Regions from separate parts of the Paraburkholderia sp. 32 genome, predicted to be linked through region 2. Evidence: predicted binding sites of a transcription regulator. Region 2 holds the regulator's gene; each other region holds the start of a gene.
What was found. The regulator FNR, encoded in region 2, switches genes on or off when oxygen is low (the NO sensors DNR and NnrR bind a similar motif). The targets are predictions, from matches to a motif close to TTGATNNNNATCAA.

Region 1 (6,782 bases), on a different contig from region 2:
CCTTCGGAGAGCGCCGTACGACGCACGAGATGAGCAGCGTGTTCGGCCGCGTCGCTGTCGTGCACCTCCCAGCCGACAATCTTGCGGCTATACAGGTCCAGGATCAGGTACAGGTGGAACCATCGACCTGTTACCGTTGCCGGCAGAAACGTCATGTCCCAGCACCACACCTGGCGCGGCGCCGTTGCGACGTGCGTGGTCGGCGGCCGGGCGCTCGAAGGCGTTCTGGCACGACCACGGCGCGTCATCTGCCCATGCTCGCGCAGCACGCGCGCAAAGGTCGATTCGCTGGCGATGTACACGCCTTCGTCAGCAAGCATCGGCACGATACGCGCCGGTGGCATGTCGGCAAAGCGTGGCTCGTTGGCTACGCGCAGCACGTTTGCCCGCTCCTGCGGGCTCAGGGTGTGCGCGGGCAATGGGCGCATCGCGCCGGGCCTGGCGTCGCCCTTGACGAGCCCCTGATGGGCCTTCCAGCGTTGCAGCGTTCGCACATCGATTCCGGCGACCTCGCAGGCCAGACGCAACCGTGCGCCAGCCCGATTGGCCGATTCGATTTCCCGGGCCAGCCGCTGGCGATCCTCGAGGCCGATCATTCGTCCTCGCCCTTGTCCGTGTTGAAGATCGCCGCGACTTTTTTTGACAGTACCAGCAGCGCTGCTGTCTCAGCCAGCGCCTTCTCCTTGCGCCGCAGTTCGCGTTCCAGTTCGTTGATGCGGCGCTGATCCTGCTTCGTCTGCTGCGGGCTCGTGCGGGCTTCTTCGGGCTCGGCCAGCGCCTGCGTGGCCGCTTGCCGCCACTGCGCCAGTTCCTGCGGATACACGCCATGCTCGCGGCACCACGCATTGCGCGCCGTCTCGTCCATCGCTGCCGTGTTCAACACCGCCTCGAAACGGGCGGCCGCTGTCCATGCCCGCTCGCGAGCGGGCATGGACAGCGCATCACTGCGCCAGCGCTCCAGCGTCTGCGCGCCAACACCGATCTCGCGCGCAACCTTTTCCACTGATGCGCTCTCCGGCGGCAGCAACCGCGCCACCGCTCTGTCCTTGAATGTCTTTCCGTAACGCGCCAACTTGTTCTCTCTTTATCGCCCCCAGATTCCAATTTTATCCAGGCGACAACCATTGTGACGCGGGGGGATTAGACGGCGGCCGAAGGTCTGAAAAGTCCTTCGAAGCACTTTCATGGTAGATATCAATAACGACTGCGATCGCAAAGTTAACCGATAGTTGACCTTTCTAGAGGTAAAGCGATAGCTTGTCTCTTGCATCAACTATCGCTTAATTCCTCACCCGCACACACCGAAACCCCGCATACACATACTGATAATGCGGCTGAAACCAGTTGCGAAATTCCGGCCGCAGCATGCACAGCGCGGTACGCGCCGAGCCGCCCTTCAGCACGTAGTGCTGCCCATCGAAGAAGTTGGCCGAATAGCCGGGATAGAACGGAAACGCTTCGAAGCCCGGCAGCGCTTCGAAAAGCGTCGAGGTCCATTCCCAGCCGTTGCCGAACTGACCTTCCGCGCCGAACGTGCTGACGTTGTCCGGATGCGCGTCGACGGGCCGTGGATCCCAACTGCGGAAATCGAAGTTCCCCGACGCCGCTTGCGGCGCACCGTGCGCCGCGCGTTGCCATTGCGCCTCGGTCGGCAGGGTTTTGCCGGCCCAGCGCGCGTAGGCGCTCGCTTCGGCGTGGCTCACGTAGACGGGCCAGTCGAGCGGCAAGGGCACGTCGTCGAACATCGTGCGCAGCGTCCATGCCGGGCGACCGTCTTGCGCCGTGCGTTGCGACCAGCCAGCGGGATGCTCGATGCGCTCCGCTTCCTTCCATGCCCAGTCCTTCGGCGACCACCACTTCGGCTCGCGATAACCGCCGTCTTCGATGAACTCGAGGAACGCACCGTTCGTGACCATGTATCGATCGATCTCGAACGCGGGCACGTCCACGCTCATTTCGCCGAACTCATTATCCCAGCCGAAGCGGCCGGCCTCGCGCGGCATGCCGAGCACGGCCGTGCCGGCCGGCACGCTAACCATCGACGACAACGCGTCGCGCTGCTCATCGCTCGTCACCACCGGCTCGCGCAACGCGGTGTTCTTCTGCGCGAGAGGCAACTGATGGAGCATGTACGCGAGCGTTTCCGCATGCATCAACCGATGCTCGATCGCGACGTTCAGCAGTTGCACGGCCGCCTTGTCGTGCGCCGCGCTGCCGAGTTCGTCGAGCGCGGTGTCGATCTGCCGGCGCGCGCGCGTCGCATACTCGCGCACGGCGGCGAGCGACGGCCAATCGCTGGGTTGATCGGTGGGAAAGCCGCCGTCTACCGGATCGATGCCGAAGGCGAACAACTGGTCGAGTTCCGGCGCGAAAGCCGGCAGATCGAACAGACGCTGGTCGAGCAGATTGCGATCGAACGCTTCGAGATGGCCGATGTAGAACACGACGCGGTGACGCTCGCGGATCGGCCGTTCATAGAGGTAGTCGGGTTTGACGATCGCAAACAGGTCGTCGGTGACTTGACGCGCGTCGAGCAGGCGCTGCACGAGCGGATGATGCGGGACAGGGTCGCGATTCATTGGGGCCGGGTCTCCATGCAACACGGTTGCCGTAGGGGGACGGTCTGAAAACTCTACCCGCTCGCAGGCGGCGTGCCAAGACTAACAGCGCGACCGTCCAGGCCAGCCCGGCCGCTAGACCTGCCGCAAGCCTTGGAGATCGACGATGTGAATGTGCTTGCCCCGCGTGTCGATCAGGCCGCGTTTTTGAAATCTTGACAGGGTACGGCTGACCGTTTCGAGCGTCATGCCGAGGTAGCTACCCATGTCCTCGCGCGTCATACGCAGATTGAACTCCGACCACGAGTAGCCGCGCTGCGCATTGCGCTGTGACACGTCCAGCAGAAAGGCGGCGACGCGTTCGTCGGCGGACAGCGAGCCGAGCACCATCATCTGCGCGGCTTCGCTGACGATCTGCGTGCCCAGTAGCTTGTGCATGCGTTCCTGGATCGAACTGATTTCGCGACACAGCAGCTTCAGCGCGCTATAGGGAACGATGCACACCGTGCTGTCTTCCAGCGCGACGGCGCTGCACGCATGGAGGTCCGCGCTGATGCCGTCGAGCCCGAGCGGCTCGCCGGCCAGACGCAGCCCGGTGACCTGCTCGCGGCCGTCGCGGTGGACCATCACGGTCTTCATCGAGCCGGAGCGCACCGCGTAGATATTGTCGAAGCGGTCGCCGCTGCGATACAGCGCTTCGCCGCGCGGCACCGAGCGCGCCGAACAGATCAGCGTTTCGAGCTTCGGCAGTTCCTCCGCCGACAGCCCCTGCGGCATGCAGATCTCACGCATCGAACAGCTGGAGCAGCGCGCGGCGGTACGTGCGGCTGCGCGTGCCGCCACGGCCTCGCGGTTGCCGGCGGAGCGGGTCGAGGAACGGGTCACAGCAGTAGGATTCAGCATGTTCGATCATTGGTAGTGGTGAAATTGTCCCACCCGCTATGACCCGCAACTGGCGGCAAAGTGACGCGTTCGCTGCTCGGCAGTCCGAGCAACGGCGGTGCTCTGACGAAAGTGAGAAGGTGAGCCGCCGCGGCCTATATCGACGTCGCCCGTCGACGGGTAGCGTGGCTCGATTCCGGCAAGGCAGGGCGTGGCGTGCCGCCCCGCGCCTGATGAAAGAGTCAGGCGGGTTCCTTGTCGGTGCCCGCGGCGGACGGTACCAGCAGAACCGGAAGAGTGGCCTGGCGCACGCAGCGTTCAGCGACGCTGCCGAGAATCAGCCGCTGAAAGCCACGCCGGCCGTGCGTGCCCATCACGAGCAGGTCGGCGTTGAATTCGGCGGCGGCCTGCAGCACGATCTCGGCGACATCGCCGAGCGACGAAGCCTCGGAGACCGCCGGGTCGCCCTTCACACCTTGCTCGGCCATCGCTTTCGAAAACTCGGCACGCAGCTCCTGGCCTTCCTCGATCAGGCGGTTGCGCAGGATCGACGGGTCGTAGCCGGGCGCCTCAAAGTACATCGGCGTGTTTTCGACGACATAAAATGGCCGCAACACCGCGCCATTCGATTTGGCGAGATCGAGCGCCGCTTCGAACGCACGGCGCGAGGTATTGCTGCCGTCGACCGCTACAAGGATGCGAGTGTACATATCGGCTCCGAGTCAAAAATGCGTCTGCCACATTGCTAACCGCGGCAGGTTTATTGATCTTTTATACCAATGAAGCTTAGATGATTGCCCGAAAAGATGCACCGGACCAGGATGTAAATCAAACACTGGCCAAATATTCCGGCGCGGCGCGGACAAAATGGCGGACGCGGCGGCGTGCGCGAAGCAGCCTGGCATGCTTACAACCCGTAGAACTTTGCTGAAGCCGAAACAGGGTTGGCCTTACAATCAAGCCATATTCAGACAAGCTGGCCAGTCCGCTGATGAACGATCGAAAAACCAAGGGCTTACCCGACCAGATCTACGGCGACATTCTCAACCGCATCCTCGAAGGCGAGTACAAGGAAGGCGAGCGATTGCCGACCGAGCACGCGCTGGCGGAGCGTTTCGCCACGTCCCGACCGACCGTGCGCGAAGCGCTCGCGCGATTGCGGGCCGACGGCATCATCTCGACGCGGCACGGCTCTGGCACGACCGTCGCGCGGCGCCCCGATCCGGACGTACGCCGCTTCGCGCCGCTCGAAACGCTGTCCGATATCCGCCGCTGCTATGAGTTTCGCATCGTGACCGAGGCGGGCGCGGCCGCGCAGGCAGCGCTGAAGGCCGACGCCGACGACATCGCCGCGATCCAGCACGCGTGGGACGAGCTCGAGCGCATCATCGAGGCGCAGGGGATCGGCGCGAAGGATGACTTCCTGTTTCATCAGGCGGTCGCGCGCGCGTCGAAGAATCCGTTTTTCATCACGGTGATGTCGTTCATCGAGGAACAGATCCTGTTCAGCATGAACCTGTCGCGCAATCTGTCGCTCGTCAAGACGGTGGAGCGGCAGCGGCTGGTGCAGGCCGAACACATGGCGGTGCTCGACGCAATCCGCCGCAAGGACGCGGCGGGCGCGGGGGCCGCAATGCGCGCGCATCTCGAGAACGCGCTGGAACGGATGTTCGGTTCCTGAGTCCGCGCGCGGGTGAAGGCGTCGCGACTTTTGTCAGGCCGCGCTTCGGCGCGGCTCAAGCAGCGACGGCGACCGGCCCGAACAGCGAGGTCAGCGTTTTCGCGCTCACCGCGACTTCGAGCGCGACGGCCCGCTCGATGCCAATCTGCAGCGGCGGCCCGAGCCGGCTGATGTCGAGGCCGGCTCGGCGCAGCATTCTCTCGATCGGCGTGGTGGTCACCGTGACGTAATGCGTGATGCCCATGCGCTGCGCGAAGCGCATCACTTCCTGAATTGCGCGGATTGTCATATCCGTGAAACCAAACGACTGTTCCTCACCGCCGGTCTCGATCGCCCAGCGGCTCAGTTCCCAGATATGTCGCCCGACCGGCGCGGCCGCGCCATGCAGTAGCTGCGGGAAGGTGTCTTTCAGCATGTTCGGACCTTCGGTCGGCATCAGGCGCCAACAGCCGCGCAACCGTTCGTCTTCGCCCTGAATCAGCATGTAGTACGGCCCGAGCGCGTCGTAGCCGTCTATCTCCATTCCCGCGATGGTCGGAATTTCCCAGCCGAGCCGGCCGTGAAAGACACGGGCGCGCAAGCGGTACATCTCGTTGATCAGTTCGTTGTCGAATTCCTGCCGGAGTCCAATTCGGATCGTGGTTTGCATGACGTTCTCCTGTACGCGTTGGGGGGCTGCCAGATACGCAGGAAAACTTATGCATTCTGAATCTTTGCGCCACCTACCTACCTGGATAGGTGTGGATGCTTATCGGGTATATCAGAATTCAGACACGTCTCCGCCCCCAACCTACAAGGGTCCAAAATGGAACTCCTCGACAATCACTGGCAACCGCAAACCCACCTCCAGGCGCGTCCTTCGGAGGTCTCTTCGGCAGTGGATCGCGTTCTGATCATTGCCTACCGGAAGAAGAAAAAAGAGAGCCAGCGCCGTTTCTGGGCTCGCTTTGGCGTCACGCAATCGCGCGGCAGCCGCTTCGAGTCGGGCGCGGAGATCCCGGCGCCGGTGTCGATCCTGCTGGGTCTGTACTTCATGAAGACCGTGTCGGACGCCGATCTGGGTCGCGCCGAGCGTGTGATGTACAGCCGCGACGCGGCCGCGCTGCTCAACCCGGGTCAATAAGCCCAAGCTGCGCCGCGATCACGGCTGCCGCACGCCGCGAATTCACGCCGAATTTCGCCCTGATGTTTTTCATATGGAAGTTCACCACCGCTTCCGAGCAACTCAGGATGTGAGATATCTCCCACGTGGATTTGCCGCGTGCGGTCCATTTCAGACATTCTCGCTCGCGCGGCGTGAGCTTTGGCATCAAGGTCTGCGCATGTGAATTCAGATGCTGTTTGCTGGTGTCGATCACCAGGTCGCGCAACAGCACGAGGTTCGGCAACGCGGCGTTCACATGGCGCCTGAACCCGTCTGACGGCTTGTCGTCATTGACGAAGCACATCATGCCGGCTTCCTGATTCGGCCCATGAATTGGCAGCGTCACGCCCGCGCTCAGGCCGTACGAGCGAGCTTCCTCATACAGGGATTGCTGCGCCGGGCTGGCGAAAATCTCGGGCGTCCAGACCAGCGGCGATGAGCGTGACAGGCAGTGTGCGACCGTCGGATCGATATGCACCATGCCTTGCTCGTCGTACGTCTGGCGCCATGCCGGTGC
Region 2 (6,782 bases):
GATCGGTCAGTCCCGGCCTGCGCCGAACACGAACTCACCTGAGCCGCGAAAACCAGGCTGCAGCGCGGCCGCTCCCACGCGATCGCGCCACGGCTGCGCGACGCGGCGCTTCAGGGCCGCGCGTGCCCGTGTTCGTCATGCCGCACGATCAGCACCGGCTTGTCGGTCGCACGCACGAGCGACTCCGCGACGCTGCCGAGCAGAAAGCGCTGCACGCCGTGGCGGCCGTGCGTGCCCATCACGATCAGATCGGCTTCGATTTCGTCGGCGACGCGCGCGAGCACCGCGGACACGCTTTCGGCGTACGCGTCGATCACCCGCACGCCGCCGGGCACCTGCGCCTCGCGCATCAACTCGCGCGGCGCATCGAGCGCGCGGCTGGCGAATTCTTGCGCCGCGGCCGCCGGTTCCGGCTCGAAAGCCACATCGGCATTGTCCGACCACTTGCCGTGCCCTACCACGCAGCAGGCTTCGAGTGTGGCGCCCGTCAGCTTCGCGAGCTTCAGCGCCTCGGCAAAGGCGCGCTGCGCGCTGGGACTGTCGTCGAGCGCAACCAGAATTCGTGCATACATGTTGGACTCCCTGTGAAAGCGCTGGCATGAACCGAAGCGGTGCCGTCGCGTATCCGCGCCGACAGTGTGAAGCGCGCGCCGCCGCGCGGCTTGACGCAGGTCAATGGGTCTTTATCGGCTTGTTCCGTGATTACTTAATCAACTGCATGCCTGCGACCTTCGAAGCCGTCACGTCGAAAGTAGCCGTGTACTCGCACTCGGCTACATACCCCATCGCCAGCCATGCACTAGGAATATTCCTACAACACTACCCGAACTCCTAGCGCCGCTTAAATCCCCGCCGATATATTTCTGAGATGAGGTCGCCAATACTGGTCGGTATGGACACCGCCCCGCCAGCCACCTTATCGAGAGTCTTCCTCGTCGACGATGCGACCGAGGTCCGGCGCCGGCTTGCTTGCCTGATCGCGCTGATTCCCGGCATCGAAATCGTCGGCGAGTCCGCGGGCGTCGAGCACACGTTCGACGACATCGTCGCGAGTCGCGCCGATGTCGCGGTGCTGGACCCGTCCTTCTCGGGCAAGACCAATCTGCTGCTGCTCGCGGCGCTGTCGCGGGCGCGGCCGTCCATCGTCAGCATCGTGTTGACCAATCATTGCACGACGGCGTTTCGCCGAGCGTGCGAAGCGGCGGGCGCCGACTTCTGCTTCGACAAGACCTCGGAGTTCGAACTCGCCTGCCGTGCCATCGAAGCGATTGCCTATGCGCGTCATGCGCATCCGGTCTGACCGCCAGGAGCCGAGCATGCAAGTTGCCACAGTCTGTGAACCCCGCCACGACGCGCCCCGCACTTCGCACGTCGTACCGATCCACGTCGTGCCACGCACCGCGGCCACACGCTACGCCGTGCCGCGCTGCTCCACCTGCGCGATGCGCGCGATCTGCATGCCGCCCGAGCTGACATCCGACGAACTGAGCCGACTCGACACGTTGATCTGCTCGACGCGCTCGATCAAACGCGGTGATGCGCTGTATCGCGCGGGCGATGCGTTTCAAAGCCTCTACGCGATCCGCGCCGGATCGTTCAAGACCGTGGTCATGCATCGCGACGGCCGCGAGCACGTGACCGGCTTCCAGATCGCCGGCGACTCGCTCGGCCTCGACGGCATCGGCGAGGGCAAGCAGAATTGCGATGCGATCGCGCTCGAAGACAGCGTCGTGTGCATCATTCCGTTCGCGCAGCTCGAGGCGATCTGTCGCGAGATGAAGCCGATGCAGCATCACATCTACCAGATGATGAGCAGCGAGATCGTGCGCGAATCGAGCCAGATGATGCTGCTCGGCACGATGACCGCCGAACAGCGCGTCGCGACGTTTCTGCTGAATCTGTCGAAGCGCTTCAAGGCGCGCGGCTTCTCCGCGGCGGAGTTTCATTTGCGCATGACCCGCGAGGAAATCGGCTGCTTTCTGGGCATGAAGCTCGAAACGGTGAGCCGGATGTTCTCGAAGTTCCAGCGCGAGCGCCTCGTCAAGGCGAACGGCAAAACGATCCGCATCGAAGACGCGGAAGGACTGGCTCGGGTTTGAACGCCGACGCGACGCTCGCCTCACGTTCGTTCGCGGGACATGCGGGGTGGAACAAGCGCTCCCGAACTGATATAACTCGGTGCGTTGCGGTGCGCGACCTTGCGTGACCACCCGGAGGAGCGATGGGTCTGTCGAGCGGCGAGTCTTCCTGCTTCACCAGTGCGGCGTCCTTGTCGGACGTGCCAGTCGAGGATCGCTATTTCATGTTGATCGATGCGGTTCAGGACTATGCGATCTTCATGCTCGACGTGTCCGGCCGCGTGACCAGTTGGAATCCCGGCGCACAGCGCATCAAGGGCTACACGCCCGAAGAAATCATCGGCCAGCATTTCTCGAAGTTCTATACCCCGGAAGACATCGCGGCCGGCAAGCCCGCCCGCGAACTGGAAATCGCCGCAGCCGTAGGCCGCACCGAGGACGAGGGTTGGCGCGTACGTCGCGACGGCTCGCGTTTCTGGGCCAACGTGGTCGTTTCCGCCGTGCACGACGCGTCGGGCGCGCTGCTCGGCTTCGCCAAGATCACGCGCGACCTGACCGAGCGTATGCGCCTCGCGGAACTCGAACGCGCGGATCAGGTATCCACGCACGTGCAGATCGCCCGCGAAAACGAGCAAAAACGTATGGCGCGCGAACTGCACGACGATCTCGGCCAACGGCTTACCGCGCTGAAAATGAGCGTCGCGCTGCTCGAAGCGAAGCTGAAAAGCCAGGCCGACACCGAGCCGCTGGCCGCGCAGACGCATGAACTGCAAAAGCAGATCGACTGGATGGCCGCTTCGCTGCGGCGTATCGCCGCCGATCTGCGGCCCCGCTGCTCGACGACCTCGGGCTCGCCGCCGCGCTCGACTGGCTGGCCGAAGACTTCACGAAACGCTACGACGTGCGCTCGAGCGTGCATCTCGAACCGGCCGAGCCGGTGTGCGGCGAATTCGCGGCGACGGCGCTGTTTCGCATCGTTCAGGAGGCGTTGACGAACGTCGCGCGGCACGCCAAGGCCAGCCGCGTACGCATCGACATGACCTGCGCGGGCCCCATCGTATCGCTCGATATCGAGGATGACGGCGTGGGTGTCGCGCTGGATCGGTCGCAGGGAACAGATTCATTCGGTTTGCTCGGCATTCGCGAACGCGTGCGGCAGTTGCGCGGCAACGTGTCGTTCACCAGCTCGCCGGGCCATGGCTTCAGGATCTCGATCCAGATACCGGCCGACGCGCTCGCGTAATGTTCACGCGCTGCCGCGCCCCGCTGTCGCGGGTTACTCTGCGGGCGCATCCTCGGTGCTTGGCTCGCGCATGAGCAGCACCGGACAGGTCGAGAAACGCAGCACCCGCTCCGCCACGCTGCCGATCACGAGGCGCCGCACGCCGCGTCGCCCATGCGTGCCCAGCACAAGCAGATCGGCACGGATCTGCTCGCCGTGGCGCAGCACGATCGCGGCGACGTCGTCGGACAGGCTCTCCGACTCGATCATTTCAGGGCGGCAAGGCACATCGGCGGCGGCGCAGGCCTGTTCGGCCTCCTCCAGCACCAATTGGCCGTCCTGGCGCAAGGCTTCGACGAGCGTGAGCGGGTCGTAATAGCCGGCATAGGAAAAGAGCGGCGTCTTGTCGACCACATAAACCGGATGCACGACGCCCTTCGTCAACGCGGCGAGATTCACCGCTTCTTTCAGCGCGCGTTTCGAGAAAGTACTGCCGTCTAGCGCGACGAGGATATGTTGGTACATGCCGATTCTCCACTGAGGTTGGATTTGTCAACGCGCGTGGCGCGCTCCCGCTACAGATAAAAGGGCCCGCCCGGACTGCCCGGATACGGCTCCCGCCACTCGCCGTGCGGCACGTCGTCCGCCCGCAGTGACGACGCGCCGCGCGGACACACGAGCACGGGACACGCCGCGTCGCGCAGCGTGCGCGACGTCACGTGCCCCGGCAACGGGTGCGGCGCGCCGCGCATGCCGTGCGAACCCATCACGATCAGGTCCGCGTGCCAGCGTTGCGCTTCGTCGAGAATCGCGCTCGACGCATCGCCGGAATCATCGTCGAACTCGAGCAACGCGGTTTCGGCCGCGCGCCGGCTTTGTTCGAGCATCGCCGCGCCGCGCCGCAAGACATCGATTCGATGCTGCGACACGACTTCGAACGGCAGCCATTCGCACCACGCGAAGCGGTCGTCGGCCGCGTAGACGACCTTGATGCGCGCGTCGGGCGGCGCTACCGCGAGCGCGGTGCGCAGCGCGTCGAGCGCGGTGTCGCTGCCATCGATCGCGACCAGCACGCGGCTCACCGCCGAGGCATCGCTCGCGTCGGTCGACCTCGCCGGCATGTACAGCACCGGACGCCCGATCGACGCGACCAGTTCCTCGGGATCGATACGGCTGTCCCAGCGATGTTCACGCGGATGCGCGGCCACCGCGACCAGATCCGCGTCCCATTGCGTCGCCGTGTGGGCGAGCGCTTCGGCCGCGCCCTGATGCAGCGCGGTGAGATCGACGATCTCGGCGTCGGTCGCCGCGACGACGCCGTGCAACGCGATCACCGCGTCGCGCAGCGCGGCCTGCGCGCCGTGCAGCATCGCGCGATGCGCCTCGCACCAGTCCGGATAGCTGAGCATCAGCGTCGGATAAAGCGCGGCAGGATTGCAAACGATATCGACGAGACGAAAGCGCGCATCCGCCGCGACCAACTGCCGGGCGACGCCCGTGCCGAGCGGCAGTCCGCTGCCGCCCGCGGACGCGATCATCACGCGGTGGAAGGTGTTGCGCCCGGCAGCAGTGTTCATCGGCTCTCCTCGGATCGTCGCACCGCGAGGCGGCGCGCCGACCGCGTCGCTTCACACCTCGGCCCGTGACGGGGACGCCAACGGTTCGCGCTTACATGATGAACGCCGACGCGGCGCGCGGCTTGATCTGTATCAAGCGCCAACGGCTCGCTAGCGGATCACGGGCGGACCGCGAGCACGGCCGCGCCGGTCAGGTTGCCGTTGCGCAGATCGTCGAGCGCGCGGTTCGCGTCGCGCAACGCGTAAGTCGTCGTCTCGATCGCGAGCTGCGTCTCGGCGGCGCTGCGCATGAACTGAAGCCCATCGTCGCGGGTCAGATTCGCGACCGACACCACCCGCCGCTCGCCCCACAGAAACGCGTACGGGAACGACGGAATGTCGCTCATATGAATGCCGCCGCACACCACCACGCCGCCTTTCGCGACCGCCTGCAACGCCAGCGGCACCAGTGCGCCGACCGGCGCGAACAGCAGCGCGGCGTCGAGTTCGCCGGGCGGCGCCTCGTTGCTGCCGCCGGCCCATGCCGCGCCGAGGCGCAGCGCGAGTTGCTGGGCCGCGTGGTCGCCGGGACGCGTGAACGCATAGACGGTGCGCTGCTGGTGACGCGCCACCTGCGCGACGAGATGCGCGGCCGCGCCGAAACCGTAGATGCCGATCCGTTCGGCATCGCCCGCCATGCTCAACGTGCGATAGCCGATCAGACCCGCGCACAGCAGCGGCGCGGCCTCGATATTGCTGTAGTGCGGCGGCAGATGGAAGCAGTAGCGGCTATCGGCGACCGTGCGCTCGGCGTAGCCGCCGTCGATCGTGTAGCCGGTGAAGCCAGCGTCGTCGCAGAGATTTTCGCGGGCGGACAGACAGTAGCGGCAGTGGCCGCAGGTGCGCCCGACCCACGGCACGCCGACCCGCTCGCCCACCGTGAAACCGCTGACGCCCGCGCCCAATTCGGCCACCACGCCGACGATTTCGTGGCCGGGAATCACCGGCCGCTTTGGATGCTCGAGCTCGCGGTCGACCAGATGCAGGTCCGTGCGGCACACGCCGCACGCATGAACGTCGATCAGGATCTCCCCGGCACCGGGCCGCGGATCAGGCACTTCCCGCTCGGTCAGCGTCGCCGAGCTGCCGTCGAACACCATCGCTCGCATCGGGTTCTCCTCCAGAAGCTTCGGCGGCGACAAGCTGCCGTCATGGCAGACAGCAAGGCGCGCGCCGTTCTCATCAGCGTAGGCGCGCCATTGTGTCGCGCGATCGGCCCGCGCCGTAGACCGTTTGATCGAAGTCAATAAGGGCGGTTTCGCCGCCCGTACACTGATCTTATTCCTGATGCGGGAGTACGTGCCGTGATTGCGCGAATCCGAAACTGTCTGCTCGTGTGCTCGGCGTCCGCGCTGACGGCCGGCGTTGCCTATGGCGAGCCCGAGCCGAGCGCGGTGGGCCGTTATCGGCGCAGGACGCGTACACGCTCGTGCAATGGGTACTTAGCCAATAAGGACTCGATGCGCACGCAGCGGGCCCGCTGCCGACGCGCGATGGCGCCGGCAATGCGAATCAGTTGTATACATTGCGGAGACATGTCATGCGTTTGACTGTTCATCTCGACACGTTCGATCGTGTCAACCCGATGGCCTTCGCCATTCTCTGGCTCGACAAGGACACGCGGCAATGGTCGCGCGAAGGTCATTTCGGGCTCGAGTTGCCCGAATGGGGCGCGTTGCAGATGGATTGCGGCAATACGCTCGTGTGCGCGCCGCATAGCTCCGCGCCGGTCTGCGTGCTCGAGGGGCTCGATCTGAATCAGCTCGACGGGCCGTTCGAAGGCGAGGTCGGCCGCGTGCAGTGGTGCGCCGAACACGGCCGCATCCTCGCGAGCGGCCACTGGCGCGTGCAATGCATCGACGTCGA
Region 3 (6,782 bases), 1.3 Mb from region 2:
TCGGCGCGTCGCGCAGATGCGCGAAATCGATCGAGTCCTGCAGAATCTTCGCCAGCGGATGTACGCCGCGCGGGTTCAGGTCGTAGGGAGAAAACACGCGCGCCGCGAGGTCCATCGCGATGAAGAGCGGCGAGTAGTCGAGCGTCCAGCGGCCCATCAACACGTCGAACGGGGTACGGCGAAACGGGCTGTACACCGATGCTTCGAATACTCGCCGCCAGAAGGCTTCGAGCGCGGCGCGCGCGCCGGCCGCGCCGTCTGCCTGATAGCCGCTCACCAGCACCGCGGCGTTCATCGCGCCAGCCGACGTACCCGATATTCCTTCGATCCGCAGCCACGACTCTTCGAGCAAACGGTCGAGGACGCCCCATGTAAAAGCACCGTGCGATCCGCCGCCTTGCAATGCGAGGTCGATAAGGGCGGGTTCGCGGTGGGTGGGTTGGTTTTTTGTTGCAGCCAAGACGACTCCGGTAGTGAGGAGTGCTCCATTTCGCGAGCTGACGCCGCATGCACGGCGGACGAATGAACTGCTGGCCAATGCTGTGAACTACCGAATGAGGTGAGGCGTGTTTCAAAGGCGAAACATCGCACTGCACCATTGGTATTGGAAGTGGCCGGTGACTAAAAGTCAAGCGTATTCAACTTGATTCACGGAGCTTGCGAGCAACCGGCTCGTGGCCGTCATCGCCCGCTTGCTGGTCACGCGCGATTGTGCCTGGCAATGCCGGCCATTCAAGCGGAATATAGAAAAGCCGATTGGTCACGCCGAGGTCAAAAACAGCGTGTAAGGAGGCCGGCCGGCGCGCCCCGTCGTGCCGCTTAAATGCTAACTCGCGTGTATATCTTCGCTGTTTCGCCTTGCGCTAATCGCCGCGGCGTATTGCAATGTAATGTATCGTCTCGGCCGCCGGATACATTACGACATAATTCGACTGATGAACCGGGCTATAAAGCAGGCATCGTCAAATCACGGAGAGCATCATGAACGCCGGGTTGCTGCAAGGGTCCTGCCACTGCGGGGCCGTCAAGTTCGAAGTTCGCACCGAAATCGTTCCGGCTGGTCGTTGCAACTGCAGCCTGTGCCGCCGCAAGGGCGCGCTGATGACGCCGCTCTTTCCCGCCAGTCAGTTGAAGATTCTGAGTGGCGAGGATTCGCTGACGCTATACCTGTTCAACACGAAGGTCGCGAAACACTACTTCTGCAAGCATTGCGGCATCTATCCTTTTCATCAGACGCGCAAGGATCCGCAGCAATGGCGCGTCAATATTGGCTGCCTCGACGGGGTCGATCCTTACGCGCTCGAAGCCGGCGTGGCCGATGGCGCGAGTCTTTCCGTGCTGGAGGACGCATGAGACGCCTGTTTGCCATCGCTGTGTTCGTGGCGGGCGGCTTCGCGGCCGAACTCGCGCATCCGTTGCAGTGTTCATTGATCCAATCGAGCGGCGTGCAACTCAAACGCCGCAGCAGATAATCCGTCGATGGAAACCTCCGACCACGTACTGATCGTCGATGACGATCGCGGTATCCGTGAACTGCTCGCGGGATACCTCGAGAAAAACGGCGTGCGTGTCTCGCTCGCGGCCAATGGCCGCCAGATGCGCGCCGCGCTCGAGAACGGCGCGCCCGACCTGATCGTGCTCGACCTGATGCTGCCCGGCGAAGACGGCCTCGTGCTGTGCCGTGAGTTGCGCGCGGGCAAGTTCCGCACAGTGCCGATCCTGATGCTGACGGCGCGCAGCGAGGAAGCGGACCGGATCGTCGGCCTCGAAATGGGCGCCGACGATTACCTGATCAAACCGTTCGCCGCACGCGAGTTGCTCGCGCGAATCCGTTCGGTGCTGCGCCGCGCGCGCATGCTGCCGCCCGGCATGGAGGTGACGGAGTCGGCGCCGATGCTGTGCTTCGGCGACTGGCGGCTCGACACGACCGCGCGCCATCTGCTCGACGCGGACGGAACCGAGGTGGCGTTGAGCGGCGCGGAGTACCGTCTGTTGCGTGTGTTTCTCGATCATCCGCAGCGCGTGCTCACGCGCGATCAGTTGCTGAACCTCACCCAGGGACGCCAGGCCGATCCGTTCGACCGCTCGATCGATCTGATGGTGAGCCGCCTGCGTCAACGCCTGCGGGACGGCGCGCGCGAGCCGCGCTACATCAAGACGCTGCGCAGCGAGGGCTATGTGTTTTCAGCGGCCGTGACCGCGATCGGAGATCCGCAATGAGCGCATCTCCATCACCGTCGTTGCTGCGCTGGCCGCATTGGCCGCGCACGCTGTTCGCGCGGCTCGCGGTGATTTTGTTCGTCGGGCTCGCGCTTGCGCAGGCGCTGTCGTTCTGGCTCACGATGACCGAGCGCGACCAGACGATGACCAACATCATGATGGGCTACATCGAGCGCGAGGTGGCGAGCTCGGTCGCGCTGCTCGATCATCTGCCGCCCGACGAGCGCGCCCAGTGGCTGCCGCGGCTCGCGCGGCGCAGCTATGAGTTCGTGCTCGGCCCGGGCGTGCCAGGCACCCCGGTCGACGCGAGCCTGTCGGCACGCGTCGCGCAGTCGATCGGCGATGGCATCGGCACGCGTTATCCGTTGACCGTCAACGCAGTGCCGGGCGATCGCGAGCGTCTGCAGGTGCACCTGAAACTGAGCGACGGCACGCCGCTCACCATCGACCTGCGGCCGATGCCCGGCGCCCCGTTGTCGCGCTGGCTGCCGCTCGTGCTGACGCTGCAGCTGCTCGTGCTCGCGGCCTGCTGCTGGCTGGCGGTACGGCTCGCGACGCGCCCGCTCAATCAGCTCGCAGTCGCGGCCGACACGCTCGGCCCCGACCTGAAGGCCGCGCGTCTGCGCGAAGCCGGTCCGTCCGAAGTGGCGCGCGCCGCGCGCGCGTTCAACGCGATGCAGGACCGGATCGCCACGTACATGACCGAGCGCATGCAGATTCTCGCGGCGATTTCGCACGATTTGCAGACGCCGATCACGCGCATGCGTCTGCGTGTCGACACGATGGACAACGACAGCGAGGCCGCAAAGCTGCGCCAGGATCTGCAGGAAATGGAGGCGCTGGTCAAGGAAGGGGTCACCTATGCGCGCACGATGCATGGCACGACCGAGGTGCCGCGCCGCATCGATCCCGATGCGCTGTTCGACAGCCTGGTCTGCGATTACGTCGACGCGGGTCAGCAAGTGTCACTGCAGGGCCATTTCGGCCAGTCGCTGACGATGCGTCCGCAGGCGTTGAAGCGCATCGTCGGCAATCTGGTCGATAACGCGCTGAGGTACGGCGGCGCCGCGCAGATCGATATCGGGGCGTTGCACGATGGCGAGGCTACCGTGTCGGTGCTCGATCGCGGTCCCGGCATTCCGGTCGAGTCGCTGGAGACGGTGTTCGAGCCGTTCGTGCGGCTCGAAGGGTCGCGCAATCGTCAAACGGGCGGCACGGGGCTGGGGCTCGCGATCGCGCGGCAACTCGCGCTCGCGATGGATGCGACGCTCACGCTGCACAACCGCGTCGGCGGCGGTCTCGAAGCGCGGCTGACGTTGAGGAAGTTGCGCGAGTCATAGTTGGACCTCTTGCGGCGCGGAGACGCGGGCGATTCCGTCAGAAAAATTCACAAAGCCCGCCATTATGAAATCGTCATCGGGTTTGGACTATTAATGACCCCCGCGCGCCATTTCGAGCTGTGGCTCTGATGCTTCTCAGTAGTTCTGAACGACCACCGGTTCAGCTCGCTTCAGCGATTCCCCATCATTTGAGAAAACCGCGGCGGTGATGCGGCAGGTCGCATCATTGTTAAATCATCGATATTCAAAGCGGCTTATCGATGCGAGCGATTCAGATGCGTGGTGAATTGTTAATTCGCAAATTCAACCAGATTCGGCAACGCAGCATCGATGGATTCGATCGCATAGCGAGCCACAGTCCGTTACCTTGTCTTCGATAAATTGACAAACGCCAACGGACAGACCATTCTTTTCGTGTGGTGGTTGCAGAGTAGCGCGGCTGATCAACAGCAAGATTGGCCGAGAGACACGTTTCGTTCGAATCTGATTAAAGATCCTTGTTAAAAAGGTAACTAAAAGGAATCCGAATGGCGTCCACTCCACAAAAGATGTCAAAAATGCAACTCACCGGGATGGTGGTGGGCGGCATGGTCGGAGCCGGGATCTTTTCCCTGCCGCGCACTTTTGCCAATGCCACCGGTCCGGTGGGTGCCGTGATTGCCTGGCTGATTGCGGGCACGGGCATGTATATGCTGGCGCGCGTATTTCAGGCGCTGGCCGAACGCAAGCCCGAACTGGACGCCGGCGTGTTTGCGTATGCGAAAGCGGGCTTTGGCGATTATCCGGGCTTTCTCTCCGCATTTGGCTATTGGATCGGTAGCTGTATCGGCAACGTTTCTTACTGGGTGCTGATCAAGTCGACACTCGGCGCGTTTTTTCCCGTGTTCGGCGACGGCAATACGGTCGTCGCGATCGTCGTTGCATCGATCGGCATCTGGCTATTTCATTTCATGATCCTGAAGGGCGTGCAGCAGGCGGCCTTCATCAACAGTATCGTCACGGTCGCCAAGATCATTCCGATTCTGGTGTTCATCTTGATCCTGATCTTCGGCTTCCGGTTGGACCTGTTCCAGGCCAACCTCTACGGCGGAGGACTCGAAGGCAATATCCTCGAGCAGGTGCGGGCCACGATGCTGGTCACGGTGTTCGTGTTCATCGGTATCGAAGGGGCGAGCGTTTATTCCCGTTATGCGAAGAAGCGTTCCGATGTCGGCCAGTCGACGATTCTCGGCTTCGTCGTCGTGACCTCGCTGATGGTACTCGTGACGATGCTGCCTTACGCAGTGCTCCAGCGCGCCGACATCGCGGCCATGCGGCAGCCGTCGATGGCGGCGGTGCTCGAAGCGGTGGTCGGTCATTGGGGCGCGGTTTTCGTCAGCATAGGTTTGCTGATTTCGGTACTGGGCGCTTATCTCGCCTGGTCGCTGATCTGCGCCGAAGTGTTGTTCACGGCGGCAAAGACCGAAGACATGCCCGCCGTATTCGCGAGGGAAAACGCCAACAAGGTACCTGCCAATGCATTGTGGCTGACCAACATCGTGGTGCAGCTGCTCGTCATCAGCACCTACTTCTCGCGCGATGCGTTCGCGCTGATGCTGAATCTGACGAGCGCGATGTCGTTGATTCCGTACCTCTTCGTCGCGGCGTTCGGCTGCATGAACGCGAATCGCGGCGACGGTTACGACGTGCGCGCCGACGAGCGCCGGCGTGACTTCATCATGGCCGCAATCGCCTCGATCTATACGGTCTTCATGATCTGGGCGGGTGGCCTGAAATTCATTCTGCTTTCCGCCGTGCTGTATGCGCCAGGAACGGCGCTTTATATCTGGGCTCGGCGCGAGCAGAACAAGAATGTCTTCATCGTTTCCGACTGGATCATTTTTATCGTTGCGATCATTGGCGCGATCATCGGCATCTATGGCCTCGTAACCGGAAGGATCGCGATTTAGCTTTAATGAAATCCGATTGAACAGAGCGGGCCAACATTGGCATTCAGGAGATCATCATGGCGAACACGGACGCGAAAGCGGGTGAATTGGGTGTCTACTCGGAAGTCGGGCAGCTGCGCAAAGTGATGGTCTGCGCACCGGGGCTCGCGCATCAGCGTCTTACCCCGAGCAATTGCGATGAACTGCTGTTCGACGACGTACTGTGGGTCGAGAACGCGAAGCGCGACCACTTCGACTTCGTCACGAAGATGCGCGACCGCGGCGTCGAAGTGGTGGAGATGCACAATCTGCTCGCCGAAACGGTCGCGGTGCCCGAAGGCAAGAAGTGGATTCTCGACAACCAGGTGGTGCCGAATCAGGTCGGCCTCGGCTTTATCGATGAATTGAGAAGCTATCTGGAAGGGCTCGACAATCGCAAGCTGGCCGAAACGCTGATTGGCGGGCTATCCACTCACGACTTCCCGGAAGCGCACGGCGGCAAGGCGCTGGAGGTCGCGAAAGAAGCGGCGGGCGGCACCGAATATCTGCTGCCGCCGCTGCCGAACACGCTGTACACGCGTGACACGACGTGCTGGATCTATGGCGGCGTCACGCTGAATGCGCTGTACTGGCCGGCCCGCCACGAGGAGACGATCCTGACCACGGCGATCTACAAGTTCCACCCCGATTTCGCGGGCAAGGTCAACGTGTGGTGGGGCGACCCGACTCAGGACCACGGTCTCGCCACGCTGGAAGGCGGCGATGTGATGCCGATCGGCAAGGGCGTCGTGCTGATCGGCATGAGCGAGCGCACCTCGCGGCAGGCCATCAGTCAACTGGCTGCAATGCTGTTCAAGAAGGGCGCGGCCGAGCGCGTGATCGTCGCGGCGATGCCGAAGATTCGCGCGGCAATGCACCTCGATACCGTGTTCACGTTCGCCGATCGCGATTGCGTACTGGTCGCCCCGGACTTCATGGCGAAGACGCGCACCTATTCGTATCGGCCGAGCAGCCATCCGAGCGGCGTCGAGTTGCACGCCGAAAACAAGCCGTTCACCGACGTCGTCGCCGAGGCGCTCGGGCTGAAGCATCTGCGCGTGGTCGAGGCGGGCGGCAGCGACTATCAACGCGAGCGCACGCAGTGGGATAGCGGTGCGAACCTCGTGTGCGCGTCCCCGGGCGTCGTCTATGCATACGACCGCAACACGTACACGAACACGCTGTTGCGCAAGCAGGGCATCGAGGTGATTACGATCGTCGGTGCGGAGCTGGGCCGTGGACGTGGCGGCGGTCA

Region 1: OKW26_RS06670 (universal stress protein) is a predicted target of FNR. The motif match lies at 4,259-4,272, and genes of this name have one in related genera.
Region 3: OKW26_RS21855 (basic amino acid/polyamine antiporter) is a predicted target of FNR. The motif match lies at 3,942-3,955, and genes of this name have one in related genera.

Annotation. Positions count from the first base shown of each region.
Region 1 is NZ_JBNDKD010000001.1:1,404,460-1,411,241, forward strand. Features, by position in the region: partial or broken gene OKW26_RS06655 (IS3 family transposase) at 1-1,072, opposite strand, end outside; gene OKW26_RS06660 (SUMF1/EgtB/PvdO family nonheme iron enzyme) at 1,281-2,579, opposite strand; gene OKW26_RS06665 (helix-turn-helix domain-containing protein) at 2,694-3,461, opposite strand; gene OKW26_RS06670 (universal stress protein) at 3,683-4,150, opposite strand; gene OKW26_RS06675 (FadR/GntR family transcriptional regulator) at 4,432-5,121, shown strand; gene OKW26_RS06680 (acyl-homoserine-lactone synthase) at 5,177-5,770, opposite strand; gene OKW26_RS06685 (hypothetical protein) at 5,927-6,244, shown strand; gene OKW26_RS06690 (helix-turn-helix transcriptional regulator) at 6,228-6,782, opposite strand, start outside.
Region 2 is NZ_JBNDKD010000002.1:82,912-89,693, reverse strand. Features, by position in the region: gene OKW26_RS15715 (universal stress protein) at 1-42, shown strand, start outside; gene OKW26_RS15710 (universal stress protein) at 111-572, opposite strand; gene OKW26_RS15705 (response regulator) at 893-1,300, shown strand; gene fnr (fumarate/nitrate reduction transcriptional regulator Fnr) at 1,317-2,099, shown strand; partial or broken gene OKW26_RS15695 (PAS domain-containing sensor histidine kinase) at 2,222-3,321, shown strand; gene OKW26_RS15690 (universal stress protein) at 3,355-3,825, opposite strand; gene OKW26_RS15685 (universal stress protein) at 3,876-4,877, opposite strand; gene OKW26_RS15680 (zinc-dependent alcohol dehydrogenase family protein) at 5,036-6,025, opposite strand; gene OKW26_RS15675 (DUF3564 domain-containing protein) at 6,457-6,782, shown strand, end outside.
Region 3 is NZ_JBNDKD010000002.1:1,417,813-1,424,594, reverse strand. Features, by position in the region: gene OKW26_RS21880 (patatin-like phospholipase family protein) at 1-460, opposite strand, end outside; gene OKW26_RS21875 (GFA family protein) at 982-1,353, shown strand; gene OKW26_RS21870 (hypothetical protein) at 1,350-1,472, shown strand; gene OKW26_RS21865 (response regulator) at 1,480-2,220, shown strand; gene OKW26_RS21860 (ATP-binding protein) at 2,217-3,560, shown strand; gene OKW26_RS21855 (basic amino acid/polyamine antiporter) at 4,088-5,509, shown strand; gene arcA (arginine deiminase) at 5,566-6,782, shown strand, end outside.